DNA from 2 places in the Streptomyces sp. NPDC059679 genome. Region 2 is predicted to be linked to the other one. Evidence: predicted binding sites of a transcription regulator. Region 2 holds the regulator's gene; the other holds the start of a gene.
The links. The regulator HrcA, encoded in region 2, represses chaperone genes, less so after heat shock. The targets are predictions, from matches to a motif close to TTNGCACTCNGNNNNNCNGAGTGCNAA.
Positions count from the first base shown of each region.

Region 1 (11,476 bases), on a different contig from region 2:
AAGCTCTACCGCGCCGACCAGATGCTCTCCATCCCCACCCAGGCCGGGTTCATCGAGTCGATCGCGCGGGCGGGCGAGGTCAAGCGGGTGCAGTACGGACTGCCCTTCGTCTCCAGCGCCCGGCTGTTCTTCTACAACCAGAAGCTGTTCGACGAGGCCGGCGTCACCTCGGTGCCGGAGACCTGGGCCGAGCTCAAGGACGCCGCCGTCAAGCTCAAGGCGATCGGCGTGAAGATCCCCTACGGGCTGCCGCTCGGCCCCGAGGAGTCGCAGGGCGAGGCCCTGATGTGGATGCTCGGCGGCGGTGGCGGCTACGCCGACGCCAACGGCAGCTACACCATCGACTCGACCGAGAACATCAAGACCATGGAGTGGTTGCGCGACGAGCTGGTCGGCAAGGGCCTGACCGGCCCCGACGCCCCGGGCCGCACCAACCGCCAGGACATCTTCGACGCGTTCACGCGTGGCGAGGTCGGCATGCTCAACGGCCACCCGACCCTGATGCAGCAGGCGGACGGCCACGGCATCAAGTACGGCACCGCGCCGCTGCCCGGCCGCGACGGGAAGTCCAGAGCCACCATGGGCGTCGCCGACTGGGTCATGGCCTTCAAGCAGAACGGCAACCGCCGGCAGGCCGGGCTGTTCCTGGACTTCCTCTACAGCGAGCAGAACGTGCTCGACTTCACCAGCCAGTACGACCTGCTGCCGGTGACCACCAAGGCATCCGCCGCGATGCGCGGGGACCGCAAGTACAAGCGGCTGTGGAAGTTCCTCGACGAGCTGGGGACGGCGCAGTTCTACCCGGTGGACAAGACGTCCTGGGCGACGGTCCAGTCCGACCTGAAGAAGAAGCTCGGTTCGGTCGTCTCCAAGGGCGGCGACCCGGCGGGCGTGCTCAGCGAGATCCAGCGCCAGGCCGACGCGCTGGAGACCACGGCGGGCTGACGATGCAAGGCGAGCAAGGTCAGCAAGGCGAGCACGATCAGCAAGGCCGGGCCCGGGACGGGCATGCGGAGGAACGCGCGGCCGGTCCCGGTGACGCGGCCGGGGCGCCGGGCGAGCCGGTCGCGCCAGGCGAGGCGGCCGGGCTGTCCGAGCGGGACCGGGCCGTGCTCGCCGTGGAGCGGCGCGGCTGGCCGGGGCCCGGTGCCAAGGAGCGCGCGATACGCGAACAGCTCGGTATCTCGCCGACCCGCTACTACCAGCTCCTCAACGCCCTCCTGGACGACCCCCGCGCCCTCGCCCACGACCCGGTGACCGTCAACCGGCTGCGCCGCGTGCGCGCGGCGCGGCGCGAACGCCGGTGACGCGCAGCGCCTGGCTGTCCCGCCGCAGCTGTCAGGGGCGGCGCCGGATGTCGGCGTCGGGCACCGGCCGCCGACCCGGAACCGGCCACTGACGCGGGCCGCCCCACCTCCCCACCTCCGCGGCGATAGGGTCGGCCGCATGGGCAGCCACCCTCTTCCCGTACCCACGACCGCGGCCGGCCGTGACGGCCTCGCGGCGATCCTCGAGCGGCCCGGAGAGGCCATCGCCGCCTTCGACTTCGACGGCACCCTCGCCGATATCGTCCCCGACCCCGACCAGGCGCGCGCCCACCCCGGCGCCGCGCCGGCGCTCTCCCGGCTCGCCCCGGGGCTGCGCTCCGTCGCGGTGATCACCGGCCGTCCGGCCGCCCTCGCCGTGGCGTACGGCGGCTTCGCCGAGACCGACGGCCTCGACCACCTGGTGGTCCTCGGCCACTACGGCGCCGAGCGCTGGGACGCCGCCGACCGCGAGATCACCGCCCCGCCCCCGCACCCGGGCGTCGCGGCGGCCCAGGCCGAACTCCCGGACGTACTCGCCGCGGTCGGCGGCGCGGGCGGCGCCACCGTGGGCGCCACCGTGGAGGAGAAGGGGCGCGCCGTCGCCGTCCACACCCGCCGCGCCGCCGACCCGCAGGGCGCCTTCGAGGCGCTGCGCGAACCGCTGCGCCACCTCGCCGAGCGGCACGGGCTGATCGTCGAGCCCGGCCGCCTGGTGCTCGAACTGCGCCCGCCGGGCATGGACAAGGGCGTCGCCCTCACCGAGTACGTACGGGAGACCGGGGCCACGGCGGTGCTGTACGCGGGCGACGACCTGGGGGACCTGGCCGCGTTCGCGGCGGTGGAACGGCTCAGGTCGCAGGGGGTGCCCGGGGTGCTGGTGTGCAGTGGCAGCACCGAGGTCACCGAGCTGGCCCGGCGCGCCGACCTGGTGGTCGACGGCCCCGCGGGGGTCGTGGACCTGCTGACGGCCCTGGCCCGGGCGATCGGGCACTGAGGAGCCGTGCGTGAGCCGCGGGCGTCAGACCTTTCCGGGCCGCGGGTGGCAGACCCGCGGCCCTCACCGAACCCCCGGCGTCAGGTCTCCGTCAGCTCCCGCAGCTGCGCGAGGAACCACTGCGCGGGCGGCAGCGCCGTCGCCGCGGCCACCAGCCGCTTCGTACGCTCCGCCCGCTCGCCGTCCCCCATCGACAGCGCCTCGTGCAGCGCCCGCGCCGTCGCCTCGATGTCGTACGGGTTGACTACCAGCGCGGCCTCGCCCAGCTCCGCGTACGCCCCGGCCTCCCGCGACAGCACCAGCGCGCAGCCGCGCTCGGAGACCACCGGCACCTCCTTGGCGACCAGGTTCATCCCGTCCCGGATCGGGTTGACCAGGGCCACGTCGGCCAGCCGGTAGGCGGCCAGGGACCGCGCGAAGTCGTCCTTCACATGGAGGGCGACCGGCTGCCAGCCCTCCGTGCCGTACTCGGCGTTGATCCCGGCGGCGACCAGCCGCACCTGCTCGGTGTAGTCGCGGTAGACGGCCAGGTCCTGGCGGGAGGGGTAGGCGAAGGCGATGTGCACCACGCGCTCCCGCCACTCGGGGCGGGTCTCCAGCAGCCGCCGGTAGGCCAGCAGCCCGCGGACGATGTTCTTGGACAGCTCGGTGCGGTCCACCCGGACGACGGTTCTGCGCCCGGGGCCGATCTGCGCGCGCAGCGCCGTCAGCCGCTCGTCGACGTCCGCGGCCCGCGACCGCTGGAGCAGGAAGTCCGCGTCCGCGCCGAGGCCGTGCACGCCCAGCCGGGTCTCGCGCCCGTCGAGGCGCACGGACAGCCGCGCGCCGTCCCGCACCACCTCCGCGCCGAGCACGGCCGCGGCGCAGTCGGCGAAGGCCAGGGCCCAGCGCTCGGTGAGGAACGCGGCGCGGTCACCGCCGAGGATGCCGCGCAGCACGCCCGCCGCCACATCGTCCGGCAGCAGCCGGTAGTAGTCCGGGGGCGCCCAGGGGGTGTGCGAGAAGTGGCCGATCCGCAGGTCGGGCCGCCGCTCGCGGAGCAGCCCTGGCACCAGCGCCAGGTGGTAGTCCTGGATCAGCACGGCCGCGCCGTCGGCGGCCTCCTGGGCGAGGGCGTCCGCGAAGGCCGCGTTGTACGCCTCGTAGGCGTCCCACTGGGCGCGGAACTCCGCGCCGAAGACGGGTTCGAGCGGCGTCTGGTAGAGCAGGTGGTGGACGAACCACAGCACCGAGTTCGCGATGCCGTTGTACGCGGCGTCGAAGACCTCCGGCGCGATGTCGAGCATCCGCACCAGCTGCCCGCCGGTGTCGCCCGCGTCCAGATGCCCGGTCCCGGCCCGCCCGGCCGCCTCGCGGTCGCCGTCGCCCAGCGCCGCGCAGACCCATACGGCCCCGGCGTCCGGCCCTATGGCACTGAGACCGGAGACCAGCCCGCCGCCGCCGCGCTTGGCGTCGAGCGAACCGTCCTCCCGCAGGGTGTAGGAGACCGGGCCGCGGTTGGACGCGACGAGGACCTGTGCAGCACTGTGCTCAGAGGCCATGTCGCGTACCTAGCCACCTCATGCGTCGCGCAAACGTGCGTGCGGTTTCTTGCCCCGGTCGGGGCAGGCGGGTGTCACGCCGCCCGCCGCTCCACATACTCCGGGATCTCGATCATCGGCGGCCGCTCCTCCGTGTCCACATCGCTGGTCCGCGCCACAAAACCGGCCTCGCCCCGGTCGAACTGGGTCAGCCGCGGCCGCACCAGATGCCCGCGGGCCAGCCGCAGCTGGGCCGTGCGGTAGATCGTGGCCGCCATCCGGCCGAGCGCCTGCGGGTCCTGGTGGCGGTGTTTGCGCACGCCGAGGTCCACCTGGGCGAGCGCGTCGAGCCCGACCGTGTGCAGCGAGTCGATGAGAATGGCCAGCTCCACCCCGTATCCGACGGGGAACGGCAGCCGTTCCAGCAGCGAGCGGCGCGCCGCGTACTCACCGCCGAGCGGCTGTACGAACCCGGCCAGTTGCGGCCAGTGCAGATTCAGCAGCGGCCGGGCGACCAGCTCGGTGACCCGTCCGCCCTGGCCTGCGGCGCCACCGAGCGGCCGGTCGTACATCCCCTTGACCAGCTGTACGTCCGGGTCGGTCAGCAGCGGGCCGACGATCCCGGAGACGAAGCGGGCGTCGAATTCGCGCAGGTCGGCGTCTATGAAGCAGATGATGTCGCCGCTGGTCGCCAGCAGCGAGCGCCACAGCACCTCGCCCTTGCCGGGCAGCGTCGGCAGCTCGGGCAGCAGGGAGTCCCGGTGCACGACCCTCGCCCCGGCCGCCGCGGCGACCTCGGCGGTGCGGTCGGTGGACCCGGAGTCCACCACCACCAGCTCGTCGACCAGCGGCGCGGCCTCGCCCATCAGGTCGCGGCGGATGGCCGCGGCGATCTCGCCGACCGTCGCCTCCTCGTTGAGGGCGGGCAGGACGACGCTCACGGTCCGGCCCGTGGCGCGCTTGGCGGCGAGCAGGCGCGTCAGCGGACGGTCGTCGGCGGACCAGGACCGCTCCTTCAGCCAGCGCTCGACATCTTCCAGCACGGCCATGCCTCCCTGTTGTGGATCGCGCGCGTCAGCTGTGATCCATCTCGCGCTTCGGACGACTATCTCAACCATCAGGGCCTTCGGTTACAGTCTTGAACAGCGCACGTGACCGCTGTATGTCGGGGGTCCCGTGCGATAAACACGCCGGCTCGGCCGGCGTCATACCGCTCATCCAGAGGGGCAGAGGGAACGGCCCGTTGAAGCCCCGGCAACCCTCCAGCCAGTCCTGATTCGTCATGCGAAGCGGGGCCCGGCTAGGGAAGGTGCCAATTCCGGCTCGCGGCGAGATGCGCCGTGAGGAAGATGAGGAGAAAGGGCCTCGCCTCCATGGCTGTGCAAGCTGTCGAAAGCTCTACCGGATCCGCTGATTCCGCTGGTTCTGCCGGTTCCGCTGGTTCCTCCGTCTCGCTCGGGCCCGCCGTCGCCCTGTCCTGTCGCGAGTGCGGGGAGCGTTTCCCCCTCGGCCCCATTTTCGCCTGTGCGGAGTGTTTCGGACCGCTCGAAGTCGCGTACGACCTGCCGACCGGCGACCCCGAGGGGCTGCGCAAGCGGATTGAGGCCGGGCCGAACAACATCTGGCGCTACGCCCCGCTGCTGCCCGTCCCGGCGGACGTGGCCGACAAGCCCAACATCAACCCCGGCTTCACCAAGCTGGTGAAGGCCGACAACCTGGCCCGCGAGCTGGGGGTGACCGGCGAACTGCACATCAAGGACGACTCCGGGAACCCGACGCACTCCTTCAAGGACCGCGTGGTCGCCCAGGCCGTCGAGGCCGCCCGCGCCTTCGGCTTCACCACCCTCTCCTGCTCCTCCACCGGAAACCTCGCGGGCGCGGTCGGCGCCGCGGCCGCCCGGGCGGGCCTGCGCTCCTGCACCTTCATCCCGCACGACCTGGAGCAGGGCAAGGTCGTCATGGCCGCCATCTACGGCGGCGACCTGGTCGCCATCGAGGGCACGTACGACGACGTCAACCGCTTCTGCAGCGAGCTGATCGGCGACCCGGCGGGCGAGGGCTGGGGCTTCGTCAACGTGAACCTCCGCCCGTACTACGCGGAGGGGTCCAAGACCCTCGCGTACGAGATCTGCGAACAGCTCGGCTGGCGGCTGCCGGACCAACTGGTCATCCCGATCGCGTCCGGCTCGCAGCTCACAAAGATCGACAAGGGGCTGAAGGAGCTCATCGCGCTCGGCCTCGTCGAGGACAAGCCGTACAAGATCTTCGGAGCCCAGGCCGAGGGCTGCTCCCCGGTCTCCACCGCCTTCAAGGCCGGCCATGACGTGGTGCGGCCGCAGAAGCCGAACACCATCGCCAAGTCGCTGGCCATCGGCAACCCGGCGGACGGGCCGTATGTGCTGGACATCGCGCGCCGCACGGGCGGGGCGGTGGAGGACGTGAACGACGAGCAGGTCGTCGACGCGATCAAGCTGCTGGCCCGTACGGAGGGGATCTTCGCGGAGACCGCGGGCGGGGTGACCCTGGGCGTGGCGAAGAAGCTGCTCGAGAACGGGGTGCTTGACCCCACCCTCACCACCGTCGTGCTCAACACCGGAGACGGCCTCAAAACGCTTGACGCGGTCGCCCCGACGACTGGGCCCACGGCGGTGATCCGCCCGAGTCTCGACGCGTTCCGCGAGGCTGGTCTGGGCTGAATCGGCTCGGCGCATAGCTCGGCTCTTACCAGCTGGCTTGAATTCGCCCCTCGAATTCGCCCTCGCTTCCCGCAGCACTTCCCACAGAAGGTGAAACCCGCATGAGCGTCAATGTCCGGATCCCCACCATCCTCCGCACCTACACCGGCGGGCAGGCCGAGGTCAGCGCCGAGGGGACGACCCTTGCCGAGGTTCTGACGGACCTGGACCGCAACCACCAGGGCATCGCGGCCCGCGTTCTGGACGACACCGGCAAGCTGCGCCGTTTCGTGAATGTCTACGTCAATGACGACGATGTGCGCTTCGCGGAGGGCCTGGAGACGGCGACCCCGGACGGCGCCGGAGTCTCGATCATTCCGGCGGTCGCGGGCGGCTGCTGAGCCGGTCCTGACCCCGCCCTGACCGCGGCTTAAACGGAATACATGACCCCGGGTTAAACGGAATCGCCCCGTCCTGATAGAAACGGACGGGGCGATTCCGTGTCTTGAATCGCGATACAGTTGAAGGGATCCCCCTAGTGTCGGCGCCGCGTCGGCCGCATATGAGAACTCGTCAACTTGTGCGTGAAGTGTGCGCGTGAATTGCCGGGTTAATCCCTTATGTCCGACCCGGCTTGCCCCGGATTCACGGGAATTTGCCACTTATTACCGTTCGACCGTCGCCAGAATTCTCGTCCGATTGACCTGTTGCACAGGGCAGTTGGACAGATACATTCAGCGGCGGTCGACGCGTTCCGGCGCACACCCCCCTCGACTCGGGGGGTGAGGTCTGACCCGGGTCCGCGGAGTGCGGTCCTGCGCAAGGGCCAGCAATAGGGGAGTTAGGAATGGCTCAGGGCACCGTCAAGTGGTTCAACGCGGAGAAGGGGTACGGCTTCATCGCGGTCGACGGTGGTGCGGACGTGTTCGTCCACTACAGCGCGATCCAGATGGACGGCTACCGCACCCTCGAGGAAGGCCAGCGGGTCGAGTTCGAGATCTCGCAGGGTCAGAAGGGGCCGCAGGCGGACATGGTCCGCGTGGCTGTTGGCTGAAGCGCGCCGACGCGAGGCAGCTGACTGGACTGTTCAGAGGGCCCGTACCCGCAGGGGTAGCGGGCCCTTTGACGTGTCCGCAGACGATCACCATGACCGGCTCATCCCACCACTGTGACCAGCAAGTTCTTCCTGGTAGCCCTTTGGGCGCTTGCACTCTAAGGGGTCGAGTGCTAATCATTGGCGTTAGCACTCTGAGCATGAGAGTGACAGAAGGATCGGGTCGGTGAGGTCCGTCGGACCGTGCGGGGCAAGGAACCGCACGGCAGACAGACCGTCCGTCGCGGGCGCCAGGCGCGGTCCGGAGCAATCCACCCCGTCTTGGGAGGACCACTTCACATGGCCAAGATCATCGCGTTCGACGAGGAGGCGCGGCGCGGCCTCGAGCGCGGGATGAACCAGCTCGCCGACGCCGTCAAGGTCACCCTCGGCCCCAAGGGTCGCAACGTCGTCCTCGAGAAGAAGTGGGGCGCCCCCACGATCACCAACGATGGTGTGTCCATCGCCAAGGAGATCGAGCTCGAGGACGCGTACGAGAAGATCGGCGCCGAGCTGGTCAAGGAGGTCGCGAAGAAGACGGACGACGTCGCCGGTGACGGCACGACGACCGCGACCGTCCTCGCCCAGGCGCTGGTCAAGGAGGGCCTGCGGAACGTTGCCGCGGGCGCCAACCCGATGGCCCTCAAGCGCGGCATCGAGAAGGCCGTCGAGGCCGTCTCCGCCCAGCTGCTCGAGCAGGCCAAGGACGTGGAGACCAAGGAGCAGATCGCCTCCACCGCCTCCATCTCCGCCGCCGACACCCAGATCGGCGAGCTCATCGCCGAGGCGATGGACAAGGTCGGCAAGGAAGGCGTCATCACCGTCGAGGAGTCGCAGACCTTCGGGCTCGAGCTCGAGCTCACCGAGGGCATGCGCTTCGACAAGGGTTACATCTCCCCGTACTTCGCCACCGACATGGAGCGTATGGAGGCGTCGCTCGACGACCCGTACATCCTGATCGTCAACTCGAAGATCAGCAGTGTGAAGGACCTCCTCCCGCTGCTGGAGAAGGTCATGCAGTCGGGCAAGCCGCTGCTGATCATCGCCGAGGACATCGAGGGCGAGGCCCTGGCGACCCTGGTCGTCAACAAGATCCGTGGCACCTTCAAGTCCGTCGCCGTCAAGGCCCCGGGCTTCGGTGACCGCCGCAAGGCCATGCTCGGCGACATCGCCATCCTCACCGGTGGCACCGTCATCTCCGAGGAGGTCGGCCTCAAGCTGGAGAACGCGGGCGTCGACCTGCTCGGCCGCGCCCGCAAGGTGACCGTCACCAAGGACGAGACCACCATCGTGGACGGCGCCGGCGACACCGATCAGGTGCAGGGCCGCGTCAACCAGATCCGCGCCGAGATCGAGTCCTCGGACTCGGACTACGACCGCGAGAAGCTCCAGGAGCGCCTGGCGAAGCTGGCCGGCGGCGTGGCCGTCATCAAGGCCGGTGCCGCCACCGAGGTCGAGCTCAAGGAGCGCAAGCACCGCATCGAGGACGCGGTGCGCAACGCCAAGGCCGCCGTCGAGGAGGGCATCGTCGCCGGTGGTGGCGTGGCCCTGCTGCAGACCGTCTCGGTCTTCGACAAGCTGGAGCTGGACGGCGACGAGGCCACCGGCGCCCAGGCCGTGCGCCTGGCGCTCGAGGCCCCGCTGAAGCAGATCGCGGTCAACGCCGGCCTCGAGGGCGGCGTCGTGGTGGAGAAGGTGCGCAACCTGACCCCGGGCCACGGCCTGAACGCCGCGACCGGCGAGTACGTCGACCTGATCGCCGAGGGCATCATCGACCCGGCCAAGGTCACGCGCTCCGCGCTGCAGAACGCCGCGTCGATCGCCGCGCTGTTCCTGACCACCGAGGCCGTCATCGCCGACAAGCCGGAGAAGGCCGCCGCGGCGGGCGCTCCGGGCGGCATGCCGGGCGGTGACATGGACTTCTGATCGGCGACTTCACGTCGATTGGCTGTCCGCCCGGAACATCGGGTACGTCGGGGCGGCACCCTCTTCCAGGGTGCCGCCCCGACGGCGTTTGCTGTATGCAGCTTTTACGCCTGCGCGGCCTCCAGGGCCGCGCGCAGATGGCCGTCCGACTCGCTCAGCAGCCGGGTGGCGGTGGGGGCGTCGACCCCGCCGAGGATGGCCAGGATGGCGTGCTTGGTCTCCCCGTCGCTGGCGGCCAGCGCGGCCTCGATCTGCGGATCGGGGGCGCCGGTGGCCAGGGAGACGATACGGCGCGAACGCGCGCGCAGCTTCTCGTTCGAGGCGCGCACATCGACCATCAGGTTTCCGTAGGTCTTGCCCAGCCGGATCATGGTGATGGTCGAGACCATGTTGAGCACGAGCTTCTGGGCCGTGCCCGCCTTCAGCCGGGTGGAGCCGGTCAGCAGCTCAGGACCGACCACGACCTCGATACCGTGCTCGGCCGCCGCCGCGAGCGCCGAGCCCGCGTTGCACGACAGCCCGACGGTGAGCGCCCCGAGCCTGCGCGCGTGCTCGACCGCGCCGACCGCGTACGGGGTGCGGCCGGAGGCGGAGATGCCGACGACGGTGTCGTCGGCGCCGACGCCCAGCGCGTCGAGGTCGGCGGCGGCCAGCTCCTTGCTGTCCTCGGCGCCCTCGATGGAGGTCACCATGGCGGCGGGGCCGCCCGCGATCAGCCCGACGACCCGGTCCGGGTCCGTGTTGAAGGTGGGCGGGCACTCGCTGGCGTCGAGCACGCCGAGCCGCCCGGCGGTGCCCGCGCCCGCGTAGATCAGCCGGCCGCCGCGGGCCATGCGCTCGGCGATGTCGTCGATCGCGGCGGCGATCCGCGGGAGCTGGGTGGCGACGGCCGCGGGCACGGCCGCGTCCTCGCCGTTCATGATGCGGGCGATCTCGATGGTCTCCAGCCGGTCGATCTCGGCGAGCTCGGGGCGGAACGCCTCGGTGGTGAGCGTGTCCAGCTGGGCGCGCAGCTGTTCCTGTTCAGCGGCGGAAGTCATGACGAAGCGGCTCTTTCCGGTACGGGGGTGGTGACGGGGCCCGCCGGTATGGGGCCCCGTCGATACGGGGGGTGTCCCGACTCGGTCGACGCTCGGTCAGCGGGGGCCGGGCCGGGGGTCATGCCGGTGGGCGAGCGCTTCGTACGAGGCCGCCAGCGCGGGCGCGGCCGCCTCGTACGTACGCTGCGCCACACCTATGAAGAGGCAGTCCACGACGAGAAGTTGACTCGTGCGGCTGGACATCGCGGCCGGGCGCAGCTCGCTCTCGCGGGCGGTGGACGTGGTGAGCACGAAATCCGCGTACTGCGCGACCTCACCGTCGGGGCGGCCGGTGATCGCGACGGTGGTGGCTCCGTGTTCGAAGGCGACGCGCAGGGGCTCGATGACGTCGGTGGTACGGCCCGAATGGGTGATCGCGAGGGCGACGTCGCCGGAGTGCAGCTGCACGGCGTTGGTGACCGCGAGGTGCGGGTCGGCGTGGGCATGCGCTATCAGTCCGATGCGCAGCAGCTTCTGGACCAGGTCCTGGCCGACCAGGCTGGAGGCGCCGACGCCGTAGACATCGATCCGGCGGGCGGTGGAGAGCGCGGTGACGGCCGCTTCGAGCTGGCTGGTGTCAAGACCGGCGGCGGTGTCGGCCAGGCACTGCTGCTCTTCCTGGGCGAGCTTGGTGACGACGTCGGCGATGGGGTCGTCCACGGCGATGTCCGCCGTGACGGCCGGGGCGCGGCCGGCCGCCTGCTGCGCGGCGAGCGCGGCGAGCGCGAGGCGCAGATCGCGGTAGCCGGGGTAGCCGAGCAGCCGCGAGGTGCGGACGACGGTGGCCTCGCTGGTGCCGGTGCGCTCGGCGAGCCCGGTGACGGTGAGCGCGGCACAACCGGCCGGATCCCCCGCCACGGCCTCGGCGACGCGCTGCATCGA
Region 1 is NZ_JBHWES010000016.1:100,838-112,313, forward strand. Features, by position in the region: gene ACFV2X_RS19425 (extracellular solute-binding protein) at 1-945, shown strand, start outside; gene ACFV2X_RS19430 (DUF3263 domain-containing protein) at 1,089-1,307, shown strand; gene otsB (trehalose-phosphatase) at 1,447-2,301, shown strand; gene ACFV2X_RS19440 (trehalose-6-phosphate synthase) at 2,382-3,842, opposite strand; gene ACFV2X_RS19445 (glucosyl-3-phosphoglycerate synthase) at 3,917-4,864, opposite strand; SAM riboswitch class I at 5,033-5,177, shown strand; gene thrC (threonine synthase) at 5,195-6,517, shown strand; gene ACFV2X_RS19455 (MoaD/ThiS family protein) at 6,619-6,897, shown strand; gene ACFV2X_RS19460 (cold-shock protein) at 7,344-7,550, shown strand; gene groL (chaperonin GroEL) at 7,890-9,515, shown strand; gene murQ (N-acetylmuramic acid 6-phosphate etherase) at 9,620-10,555, opposite strand; gene ACFV2X_RS19475 (MurR/RpiR family transcriptional regulator) at 10,652-11,476, opposite strand, start outside.
Region 1: groL (chaperonin GroEL) is a predicted target of HrcA. The motif match lies at 7,701-7,727, and genes of this name have one in related genera.

Region 2 (11,476 bases):
TGGGTGACACAGATCCGGTTGATGTCATGGGCCGCGACCCCTGCCCGCACCATCTGGCGCTGGGTGCCCTCGCCGGGGTCGAAGAGGATGCCCTCGCCGTCCCAGCGCAGCAGATAGCCGTTGTGGTTGCGGTGCCGGGTCGGCACCTGGCTCGCGGTGCCCAGGACGACCAGTTCGCGTACGGACAACGGGATTACCCGGGGGGCCAGTTGAAGCCGCGGCCGCCCAGGATGTGGGCGTGCGCGTGGAAGACGGTCTGGCCCGCGCCCGAGCCGGTGTTGAAGATGACGCGGAAGCCGGTGGCGTCGATCTCTTCGTCGGCGGCGACCGCACCCGCCTCGCGCAGTATGTCGGCGGCGATCTGCGGCTCCGCGTTCGCGAGGGAGGCGGCGTCCGGGTAGTGGACCTTGGGGATCACCAGGACGTGGGTCGGCGCCTGGGGGTTGATGTCCCGGAAGGCGACGGTCGTCTCGGTCTCGCGGACGACGGTCGCCGGCACCTCCTTCGAGACGATTTTGCAGAACAGGCAGTCGGCCTGCGGTTCTCCCGCCACCGGTGGCTCCTTACGCAACGTCGGCTGGTACGGAACCGGATGCTACCGGGACGCCCGGAGGGCGCGCGCCGGAACCGCATGGTGCCCTTGGCGCCGGCTTGTCCCGCCTGCCTGTGCCGCCTGCCCGTCCCGCCTACTTGTCGCTGCCCGCCGTGGTCTTCCGGTCCCACGGGTGGGTGGTGTGCCCGGACGGCCGGGGATGCTTCGTCTTCCGCGCGTTGCAGTCGCCGATCACACTGGCCTGGAAGACCTGGTGCCCGTCCACCTTGGCGGTCAGATCGCCCCGAACGCAGATGTTCTTGCGCTCGTAGGTGACGGTGCCGCTGACCTTGATGGTGCGGTCGTCATCGGTCTTGCCCCGGCAGTGGACGGATGCCTTCGCGTCCTGCGACGGGCCGGACGTGTGCTTACCCTTCACGTCCGCGTTGCACGTCATCCACCGCACGTCGATACCGCCCTTTTCGAGCGCGCGCGTGCTGACCCGGTCCGTGGTGACCGCCACCCCGATGGCGTTGAGCCCGGTGTCGTCCCTGGGCTCGCACGCCGCCACGGCGACGATCGTCAGAGCCGCCGCCACCACCGCGAAGAGCGCGTTCCTTTGATGCCTCATTGCCCCCATAAGAAAAGGTTCCCACCGGAGCGGGGGGAACCGGAAGAGCAACCTCGGCCACATGATCCGCCGGGTGGGGGCCATCCGGGCCCGTCCGGGCCGGGGTTACGTCAGCCCCAGCGGCCCGTGCGGCCCAACAGCAGCGCGACCGCCGCCGTTCCGGCCGTGGAGGTGCGCAGCACGGTCGGGCCCAGGCGGTACGGACGCGCCCCCGCCTCGGCGAAGGCCGCCAACTCCTCGGGCGATACGCCCCCTTCAGGGCCGACCACCAGCACGACGCTGCCCTCGGCGGGCAGCGGCGCGGTCGCAAGCGGCTCGGCGCCCTCCTCGTGCAGCACGGCCGCGAAGTCGGATTCGGCCAGAAGCCGAGCAACCTGGCGGGTTGTCATCGCGTCCATCACCTCGGGAAAGAGGAGCCGGCGCGACTGCTTGCCCGCCTCCCGGGCCGTCGCGCGCCACTTTCCCAGCGCCTTCAGGCCGCGGTCGCCCTTCCACTGGGTCACACAACGCGCCGCCGTCCAGGGCACGATGGCGTCCACGCCGGTCTCCGTCATGGTCTCCACTGCCAGTTCGCCGCGGTCCCCCTTCGGCAGCGCCTGGACGACGGTGATCCGCGGGCTCGGCGGCACCTCATGGCGTACCTCGGCCACCTCGACCAGCAGCCGGTCCTTGCCCTCGACGGCCGCCACGGCGCCGAAGGCGCCCGTACCGGCCCCGTCCGTCAGCACCACCGGCTCGCCCACGCGCAGCCGGCGCACCGACACGGCATGCCGCCCCTCCGGTCCCTCGAGCGCCAGCCGCGCCCCTACGGCCGCCCCCGCGAGGGAGTCGGCCAGGAAGACAGGGGCGGTCACGACACCGCCCCTCTGTCCCACGTAACGCCCAAACCCTCACGTGCCGCGTCCAGTTCGGCCGCCAGCACCTCCACCAGCCGCGCGGCGGGCAGCTCCCGGGCCAGCCGGTGCCCCTGCCCCGCCCACAGCGCCATGCCCTGCGGATCGCCGGCCTTCGCCGCCGCCTTCCGCAGCCCCGAGGTGAGGTGGTGCACCTGGGGGTAGGCGGCCGGGGCGTACCGGCCGTGCTCGCGCATGAAGCGGTTGACCAGCCCGCGCGCGGGGCGCCCGGAGAAGGCGCGGGTCAGCTCCGTACGGCCGAAGACCGGGTCGGTCATGGCCCGCTTGTGCAGGGCGTTGGCCCCCGACTCGGGGCAGACCAGGAACGCGGTCCCCAGCTGGGCCGCGACCGCGCCCGCCGCCAGCACCCCGGCGATCTGCGAGCCGCGCATCAGCCCGCCCGCCGCGATGACCGGAATCTGCACGATCTCCCGGACCAGCGCGAGCAGCGACAGCAGGCCGAGCCCGGCGCCCGTCCCGTCGGCGCGCGGGTCGTCGCGGTGGGTGCCCTGGTGGCCGCCCGCCTCGACACCCTGCACGCATACGGCGTCGGCGCCCGCCCACTGGGCGGCCTGCGCCTCGGCGGGCGAGGTCACGGTCACCACCGTCCGCGTCCCGACCTTCCCGAAGGCGTCGAGCACGGCGCGGGCGGGGCAGCCGAAGGTGAACGAGACGACCGGGACCGGGTCGTCGAGGAGTATCGCCAGCTTGGCGTCGTACGCGTCGTCGGAGCCCGCGTCGGGGTCGCCCAGCGGGGTGTCGTACCAGGCCGCCTCCCCGGCCAGCTGCTCCCGGTAGACCTCCACGGCGGCGGGGTCGGCGGTGAGCGCGTGTGGCATGAACAGGTTCACGCCGAAGGGCCGGGCGGTCTGCCCCCGCAGCTGCTTGATCTCCTCGTACATCGCCTCCGGCGTCTTGTAGCCGGCGGCGAGGAACCCGAGGCCACCAGCCTCGGAGACGGTGGCGGCCAACTGCGGGCAGGAGGCCCCACCCGCCATCGGGGCCTGCACGATCGGGTACCGAAAGAGATCGGTCAACGCGGAGGACATGGCGACATCGTGTCATGTCCTCCGCGTGAATCCGTACTCGGCTCGGTGCCGCTCAGGGCCGCCTCAGGCCCGCGGGGGCGCCTACCGTCCGTTGAACGCATCCTTCAAACGCGAGAACAACCCCTGCTGCCCTGGCTTACTGCATTCCCCCGGGGGGCAACCCCCGGACCCCCGGCCGGGGGCGCCTACCGTCCGTTGAACGCATCCTTCAAGCGCGAGAACAACCCCTGCTGCCCTGGCTTGAATTCGCCCGTCGGCCGCTCCTCGCCCCGCAGCTTGGCCAGCCGCCGCAGCAGCTCCTCCTGCTCCGGGTCGAGCTTGGACGGGGTCTGCACCTCGACGTGGACGATCAGGTCGCCTCGGCCGCCGCCACGCAGGTGGGTGACGCCGCGCTGGTGGAGCGGGATCGACTGGCCGGACTGGGTGCCGGGCCGGATGTCGACGTCCTCCCGGCCGTCGAGCGTGTCCAGGGGCACCTTCGTGCCCAGGGACGCCGCCGTCATCGGGATGGTCACCGTGCAGTGCAGATCGTCGCCCCGGCGCTGGAAGACCGGATGCGGCAGTTCGTGGATCTCCACGTACAGATCGCCCGCCGGGCCGCCGCCCGGGCCGACCTCGCCCTCGCCGGCGAGCTGGATCCGGGTGCCGTTGTCCACACCGGCCGGGATCTTGACGGTCAGCGTCCGGCGCGAGCGGATCCGCCCGTCGCCCGCGCACTCCGGGCACGGGGTCGGCACCACGGTGCCGAAGCCCTGGCACTGCGGGCACGGCCGGGAGGTCATGACCTGGCCGAGGAAGGACCGCGTCACCTGGGACACCTCGCCCCGGCCGCGGCACATGTCACAGGTCTGCGCCGTGGTGCCGGGCGCCGCACCCTCGCCGCTGCACGTCGTACAGACGACCGCGGTGTCGACCTGGATGTCCTTGGTGGTCCCGAAGGCCGCCTCGGTCAGCTCGATATCGAGGCGGATCATGGCGTCCTGGCCGCGCCGGGTCCTGGACCGCGGGCCGCGCTGGGACGCGGTGCCGAAGAAGGCGTCCATGATGTCGGAGAAGTTGCCGAAGCCGGCGCCGAAGCCGCCCGCGCCGCCCCCGCCGCCCGCGGCGGACAACGGGTCTCCGCCCAGGTCGTAGACCTGCTTCTTCTGAGGATCGGACAAGACCTCGTAGGCGGCGTTGATCTCCTTGAACCGCTCTTGGGTCTTGGGATCCGGATTCACATCCGGATGCAGCTCACGGGCGAGCCGGCGAAATGCCTTCTTGATCTCGTCCTGTGAGGCATCACGCCGCACGCCCAGGACTGCGTAGTAGTCCGTCGCCACTTACGACTCCGCCAGGATCTGTCCGACGTAACGTGCCACTGCGCGTACCGCTCCCATCGTTCCGGGGTAGTCCATGCGGGTCGGTCCGACCACGCCGAGTTTGGCGACCGCCTCGTCGCCCGAACCGTAGCCGACTGCCACGACCGAAGTGGAATTCAGGCCCTCGTGAGCATTCTCATGACCGATCCGTACGGTCATGCCCGAGTCCTTCGCCTCGCCCAGCAACTTGAGCAGCACGACCTGCTCCTCAAGCGCTTCGAGCACGGGCCGGATCGTCAGGGGGAAATCATGCGCGAAGCGGGTGAGATTGGCGGTGCCGCCGATCATCAGCCGCTCCTCGGTCTCTTCGACCAGCGTCTCCAGCAGGGTGGCCAGGACCGTCGAGACGGCACCCCGGTCCTCCTGCTCGAAGGACTCGGGCAGATCCTGCACCAGCTGCGGCACATCCGCGAACCGCCGGCCCACGACCCGGCTGTTCAGCCTGGCCCGCAGGTCCGCGAGCGACTCCTCGCTCACGGGCGCCGGACAGTCCACCATGCGCTGCTCGACCCGCCCGGTGTCGGTGATCAGCACCAGCATCACCCGCGCCGGGCTCATGGCCAGCAGCTCCACATGGCGGACCGTCGAGCGGGTCAGCGAGGGGTACTGCACCACCGCCACCTGCCGGGTCAGCTGCGCGAGCAGCCGGACCGTACGGCCCACCACGTCGTCCAGGTCCACGGCGCTGTCCAGGAAGTTCTGGATGGCCCGCCGCTCCGGCGTGGACAGGGGCTTCACCCCGGCCAGTCTGTCGACGAACAGCCGGTAGCCCTTGTCCGTGGGAATGCGCCCGGCGCTGGTGTGCGGCTGGGCGATATAGCCCTCGTCCTCCAGGGCCGCCATGTCGTTGCGCACCGTGGCCGGGGAGACGCCCAGCCGGTGCCGCTCGGTGAGCGCCTTGGAGCCGACCGGCTCCTCCGTGCCCACATAGTCCTGGACGATCGCACGCAGTACCTCGAGTCTGCGTTCGCTGAGCACCGCGCGCACCTCCAGTCCAGCCGTCTCATCAGGTATTCCCCCTGGCACTCAATGGTCACGAGTGCCAGAACCCCTCAGCCAGTGTACGGCGGGGTGCCGTGGCCGGGGCAAGAGCCGCCGCTTTGCCACCGCTGGAGCTAGCGTCTCCGTATGGACACCCGTTGGGAAGAGGCGCGCTGGGAAGATCTCGCGCCGTCCGTCGTCCGGTGCCGTCTGCCCGGCTGGGACGCGACCGTCGGCGCGATCGCCGGCCGGACCGGCGTCCTGGTCGTCGACACCGGCGCCGACCTGGCCGAGGGCGCCTGGGTTCGGCGCGAGGTCACCCGGCTCTTCGGCCGCCGGCCCACCCACATCGCCCTCACCCATCCCCACTTCGACCATGTCTTCGGCACCGCCGCCTTCGCGGGCTGCGAGGTGTACGGGGCGGCCGGGCTCGACGAGCTGCTGCGCCGCGAACGGGACGCGCTGCGCGACGACGCGGTGCGCCACGGCCTGGACCCCGGTGCCGCCGCCGGGGCCGCCGACCATCTCGTACGCCCGCACCATCTGGTGTGCGGCGAGCTCACCCTGGACCTGGGCGACCGGCCCGTCCTGCTGGCGAACGTGGGCCCCGGCCACACTGCCCACGACCTGGCCGTCCTCGTCCCCGGCCGGGCCCCGGGCGAGCCCGAGGTGGTCTTCTGCGGCGATCTGGTCGAGGAGTCGGGGCCGCCCCAGGCGGGCCCCGACGCGATCCCAGGCCAGTGGCCCGCCGCCCTGGACCGGCTGCTCGCCCTCGGCGGTGAGGACGCGGTGTACGTCCCGGGGCACGGCGCCGCCGTGGACGCCCGTTTCGTCCGGGCGCAGCGCGATGAACTCGCGGCTCGTTTCGGCCGCTGAACTCACGGCTCGTTCCGGCGTGTCCTCCTGAGGTCGCCGCCACGGCGCTAGGGTCATGCGGATGCGACAGTACGACCCGGACCTGACCCCGCCCTGGAAGCGCCAGGCGCCCGCGCCCGAGGTGCCCGCCGAGCCCGACCTGGTCGTCGAGGAGGTCACCACCGGGTTCTGTGGCGCCGTGATCCGCTGCGAGAAGACCGCGCAGGGCCCCACGGTGACTCTGGAGGACCGTTTCGGTAAACATCGGGTCTTCCCCATGGAGCCGCGCGGCTTCCTTCTGGAGGGTCGCGTCGTCACCCTGGTACGCCCCCGCGCCGCCGCCCCCACGGGCCCGCGCCGCACGGCCTCCGGCTCCCTCGCCCTCCCCCAGGCCCGCGCGCGCGTCGCCCGCGCGGGGCGCATCTATGTGGAGGGGCGCCATGACGCGGAGCTCGTCGAGCGGGTGTGGGGGGACGATCTGCGCATCGAGGGCGTGGTCGTGGAGTACCTGGAGGGGATCGACGACCTGCCCGCGATCGTCCGCGACTTCTCCCCCGGCCCCGACGCCCGTCTCGGCGTGCTGGTCGACCATCTGATCCCGGGCACCAAGGAGTCCCGTATCGCGGCCGAGGTCACCGGCGAGCACGTACTGATCGTCGGACACCCCTATATCGACGTATGGGAGGCCGTGAAGCCCTCCTCGGTCGGCATTCCGGCCTGGCCGGCGGTGCCGCGCGGCCAGGACTGGAAGACGGGTGTGTGCCGGGCTCTGGGGTGGCCCGAGAACACGGGGGCGGCCTGGCAGCGGATCCTGTCCTCGGTCCGCTCGTACAAGGACCTGGAGCCGGCCCTGCTGGGGCGGGTGGAGGAGCTGATCGACCATGTGACCGTGGGCGGCCCGGCCGGGCCGTAGGGGGCCTGTGGGTCTGTGGGCCTGTGGGGTCCGGGTCGGTCGTCCGACGTCAGGTCAGGGCCTCGGGTCGGGCGGGCGCGCCGGGTCGTCCTCCGGGCCTCGGGTCGGGCGGGCACCTCGGATCAGGCGTCAGTCCACCAGATCGCGCACCACCGCGTCGGCCAGCAGCCGCCCTCGCAGGGTGAGCACCGCCCGGCCCGCGCCGTACGGCTCCTGCTCCAGCAGGCCGTCCGCCACGGCCCGGGACGCCGCGGCGGCGCCCGCCGGGGCCAGCAGGTCCAGCGGGCAGCCCTCCGCGAGCCGCAGCTCCAGCAGGATCCGCTCCACCCGGCGCTCCTCGTCGGTCAGCACCTCGCGGCCGGCCCCCGGGGACCGGCCCTCGCTCAGGGCCTGTGCGTAGGCGCCGGGGTGCTTCACGTTCCACCAGCGCACACCGCCCACATGGCTGTGCGCGCCGGGGCCGGCGCCCCACCAGTCCGCTCCGCGCCAGTACAGCTCGTTGTGACGGCACCGGCCGGCGACCGACGTGGCCCAGTTCGACACCTCGTACCAGCGGAACCCGGCCGCCGACAGCATCTCCTCCGCGATGAGATAGCGATCGGCGTGCACATCGTCGTCGGTCATCGGCACCTCGCCGCGCCGGATCCGCCGGGCGAGCTGGGTGCCCTCCTCGACGATCAGCGCGTACGCCGACACATGGTCGGGCCCGGCGCCCAGCGCGGCCTCCAGCGAGGCGCGCCAGTCCTCGTCGCGCTCCCCCGGCGTGCCGTAGATCAGGTCCAGGTTCACATGGTCGAATCCGGCCGCCCGCGCCTCGGCCACGCACGCCTCGGGGCGGCCCGGGGTGTGGGTGCGGTCCAGTACCCGCAGCACGTGCTGCCGGGCGCTCTGCATCCCGAACGACACCCGGTTGAACCCGGCCGCCCGCAGCCGCTCCAGATAGCGCGGGTCGACCGACTCCGGGTTGGCCTCGGTGGTGACCTCGGCCCCCTCCGCCAGCCCGAACTCGTCCCGGATGGCACCGAGCATCCGCCCGAGGTCGGCAGCCGCCAGCAGGGTCGGGGTGCCGCCCCCGACGAATACGGTCTCGACCGGACGGGGGTCGTCCCCCAGCACCTTGCGGGCGAGGCGGACCTCCTCGACGACCATGTCGGCGTAGTTGTCGCGCGAGGCGAGCACGCCGCCGGATCCGCGCAGCTCAGTGGCGGTGTAGGTGTTGAAGTCGCAGTAGCCGCAGCGCGTCGCGCAGTAGGGCACATGCAGATAGAACCCGAGCGGCCGGTTCGCTGCCCCGGCCACGGCGCTCACGGGCAGCGCGCCGTCCTCGGGCATGGGCTCGCCATCGGGCAGTACGGAAGGCATGCCCCCCATTGTCCGCCATCGGCGCAGCGCGCCGAACGCCGCGCGGCCGGGAGGCCCGCGGCCGGACGCCTCGCGGTCCAGGGGCCCGCCCCGCCAGGGGCTGGGCCGGACCCAGGCCCCTGGCGGGGGCGGAGCCCCGGTGTCAGGCCGGGGAGCCGCCCGGTACGCGGCTCCGCGGCTCCGCCGCGTGGCCGTCCGGAGCGCTTCCTACCGCGCCCGCAGCACCAGCATCGCCAGATCGTCGTCCGGCGGCTCGACCGCGAACGCGTGCACCGCCTGGCGGATCCGCTCCGCCAGATCGCTCGCGTCCAGCCCCACGCAGTCGCCGAGCAGCGACGCCAGCCCGTCCCCGTCGTCGAACTGCCGGGCGCCGGATCTGTGCTCCGTCACCCCGTCCGTCACGCACACCAGCGTCTCCCCGGGCGCCAGCTCGAAGGTCTCGCTCTGGTACGCGACGTCGTCCACGACGCCCAGCAGGATCTGCGGCTCGGCGACCGTGCGCACCGACCCGTCGGGCCGCAGGACCAGGGGCAGCGGATGTCCCGCGCTGGCGAGCGTGCAGCGGATGCCGTCCTTGCCCTCCTCGCCCAGCGGCACCAGCTCCCCGTACAGCAGCGACAGGAACCGCGACACCCCACCGCCCACCGACAACCCCACGCCCGCGGCCACGGCCTCCGCCGCGCCCTCGACGGCGGCCTCGACGGCCTCCTCCCCGAGCATCCGGTTGAGTCGTTCCAGCACCGCCCCGACGTCGTACCCCTCGCGCGCCAGCAGCCGCAGCCAGGGCCGTACCAGCCCGGTCACCACGGCCGCCTCCGGCCCGTTGCCGCATACGTCGCCCAGGACGAAGACCCAACGGCCGTTCCCCGCGGGGAAGATGTCGTAGAAGTCGCCCCCGGCCGAGGTGCCGCCGGTCGGCTCGTACACCACCGCCGACTCCACGCCCGGGATCCGCGCGATACGGGACGGCAGCAGGCCGCGCTGGAGCACCCGGCTGATCGTCTCCTGGCGCGTGTACTGCCGGGCGGAGGCCAGCGCCAGCGCGACCCGGCGGGCGAAGTCCTCGACCAGTCCGGCCACCTCGCCCGGCACCCGCATCAGCCCGGCCCGGCCGAGCAGCAGCGTGCCGACGGTGCGCCCGCCCGCGATCAGGCGGCAGGCCAGGGCCGCGCCGCCGGGCCCGTACGCGGAGGGGTCGCTGGGCCACTGCCAGGGCACGGCCCGGCCGCGTGCGGTGGCGGGCAGGGCCGGCGGCTCCTTCTCGAGCAGCTGGCGGAGGGTTTCGATCCGGCTCTCGCTCGCGTGCCACACCTGGGCGAGCCGCGGCGGGCCGCCTTCCGTGTCGAGCCACACCGCGCTCCAGTCGGCGAACCGCGGTACGAGCAGCTGGGCGGCCAGCGAGGTCACCATGTCCTCGTCGAACTGTCCGACCAGCAGCTCGGACGCCTCGGCGAGGAAGGACAGCGCGCCCTCGCGGATCCAGTCGGCGTCGGCGTCGCGCCCGCCGACGCGCCGGGGGTCGGGGGCCAGGAGCTCGACGGCGTACGCATCGCCGCGCGAGTCGCCGTTCAGTGTGTCGCCACTCGACGGATCGCCCTTCAGGGAGGCGCCGTTGAGGGAGCCGTCCTTCAGGGGGCCGTCGCCCGAGGCGGTGGGCAGATCGGTCGGCAATGAGCCGTCTGAAAGTGGTTCCCCCGGAAGGGCGACGGACTCGACCGCGGTGACGGGCAGTTGGAACCACACCGTCTTGCTGTCCCGGCGATAGGCCGTGCCCCAGCATTCCGCGAGCTCGGCGACCAGCCGCAGCCCGTGCCCGGCGCACACCGGGTCCTCGCCCTCGTCGGGGGGCTCACCGCGCAGGAAACGGGTGGGGTGATGGTCCGTCACCTCCACGACCACGGAGGGCACTTCGCCGTCCCCGGTTAAGACGTCCAGCGCACAGCTCACCTCGACCGCCGTCCCGGCGTGCACCACGGCGTTGGTGACCAACTCGCTCACCAGCAGTACGACCTCGTCCGCGACCCGGTCGGGAATCCGGCCGACGGCGGGGAAGTCGAGCGAGGTCCAGTCCGCCAGGGCCGTGCGCGCGAACCGGCGCGCGGCGGAGGCCGCCAGCGGATTGCCGGGCAGGCTGGTGCGCGCGGCGGCGATCCGAGCGGCCGGTACGGCCCCGGGCACGGCCACGAGCGCCGGCCCCGGCCCGGATCCGGGCCGGGGGCGGGGCACTACGCCCGGCACCGCCCCCGGCGCCGGATCAGATGTGACAGAAGCAGGTGTGACAGAAGCAGGTGTGGCAGAAGAAGGCGTCCCCACTGTGCGGCTCCTGAGCAGTCCCGGCCTAACGCCGTAGTCCGACACCGACAGAGTGGCAGACATGCCGCCCTCATATGCGCCGAGTTACGCAAGTGAGCCGCGATGAGGGGAAAAATCAGGTGAACAGTGTGTCGGAGCTGCGGCACCTGTGCGGATGTTACGCCTCGGGTGGCGCATCAGCCCCACCCGACACCCCCGCCCGACACCCCGGCCCGGGATACCCGCCACATACGTCCGCTCAGTTCTCCCTCGTGCCCGCGTACATATCCTCCAGCAGGTCCTTGTATTCCCGCTCGACCACCGGTCGCTTGAGCTTCAGGCTCGGCGTGAGCTCACCGTGCTCGACGTCCAAGTCGCGCGGCAGCAGCCGGAACTTCTTGATCGTCTGCCAGCGCTGCAGCCCCTCGTTGAGCCGCCGCACATAGCCGTCGATCAGCTCCCGCACCTCGTCCGTGGCCACCAGTTCGGCGTACGACTTGCCCTCCAGGCCGTGCTCCCGCGCCCAGTCCATGATCGTGGGCTCGTCGAGGGAGATCAGCGCGGTGCAGTAGTTGCGGTCCGCGCCGTGCACCAGGATGTTGGAGAC
Region 2 is NZ_JBHWES010000002.1:74,259-85,734, forward strand. Features, by position in the region: gene ACFV2X_RS02925 (ribonuclease Z) at 1-188, opposite strand, end outside; gene ACFV2X_RS02930 (histidine triad nucleotide-binding protein) at 194-553, opposite strand; gene ACFV2X_RS02935 (hypothetical protein) at 687-1,163, opposite strand; gene ACFV2X_RS02940 (16S rRNA (uracil(1498)-N(3))-methyltransferase) at 1,274-2,017, opposite strand; gene ACFV2X_RS02945 (nitronate monooxygenase) at 2,014-3,105, opposite strand; gene dnaJ (molecular chaperone DnaJ) at 3,291-4,427, opposite strand; gene hrcA (heat-inducible transcriptional repressor HrcA) at 4,428-5,444, opposite strand; gene ACFV2X_RS02960 (MBL fold metallo-hydrolase) at 5,595-6,323, shown strand; gene ACFV2X_RS02965 (DUF3097 domain-containing protein) at 6,385-7,215, shown strand; gene hemW (radical SAM family heme chaperone HemW) at 7,345-8,586, opposite strand; gene ACFV2X_RS02975 (SpoIIE family protein phosphatase) at 8,785-10,761, opposite strand; gene ACFV2X_RS02980 (AMP-dependent synthetase/ligase) at 11,129-11,476, opposite strand, start outside.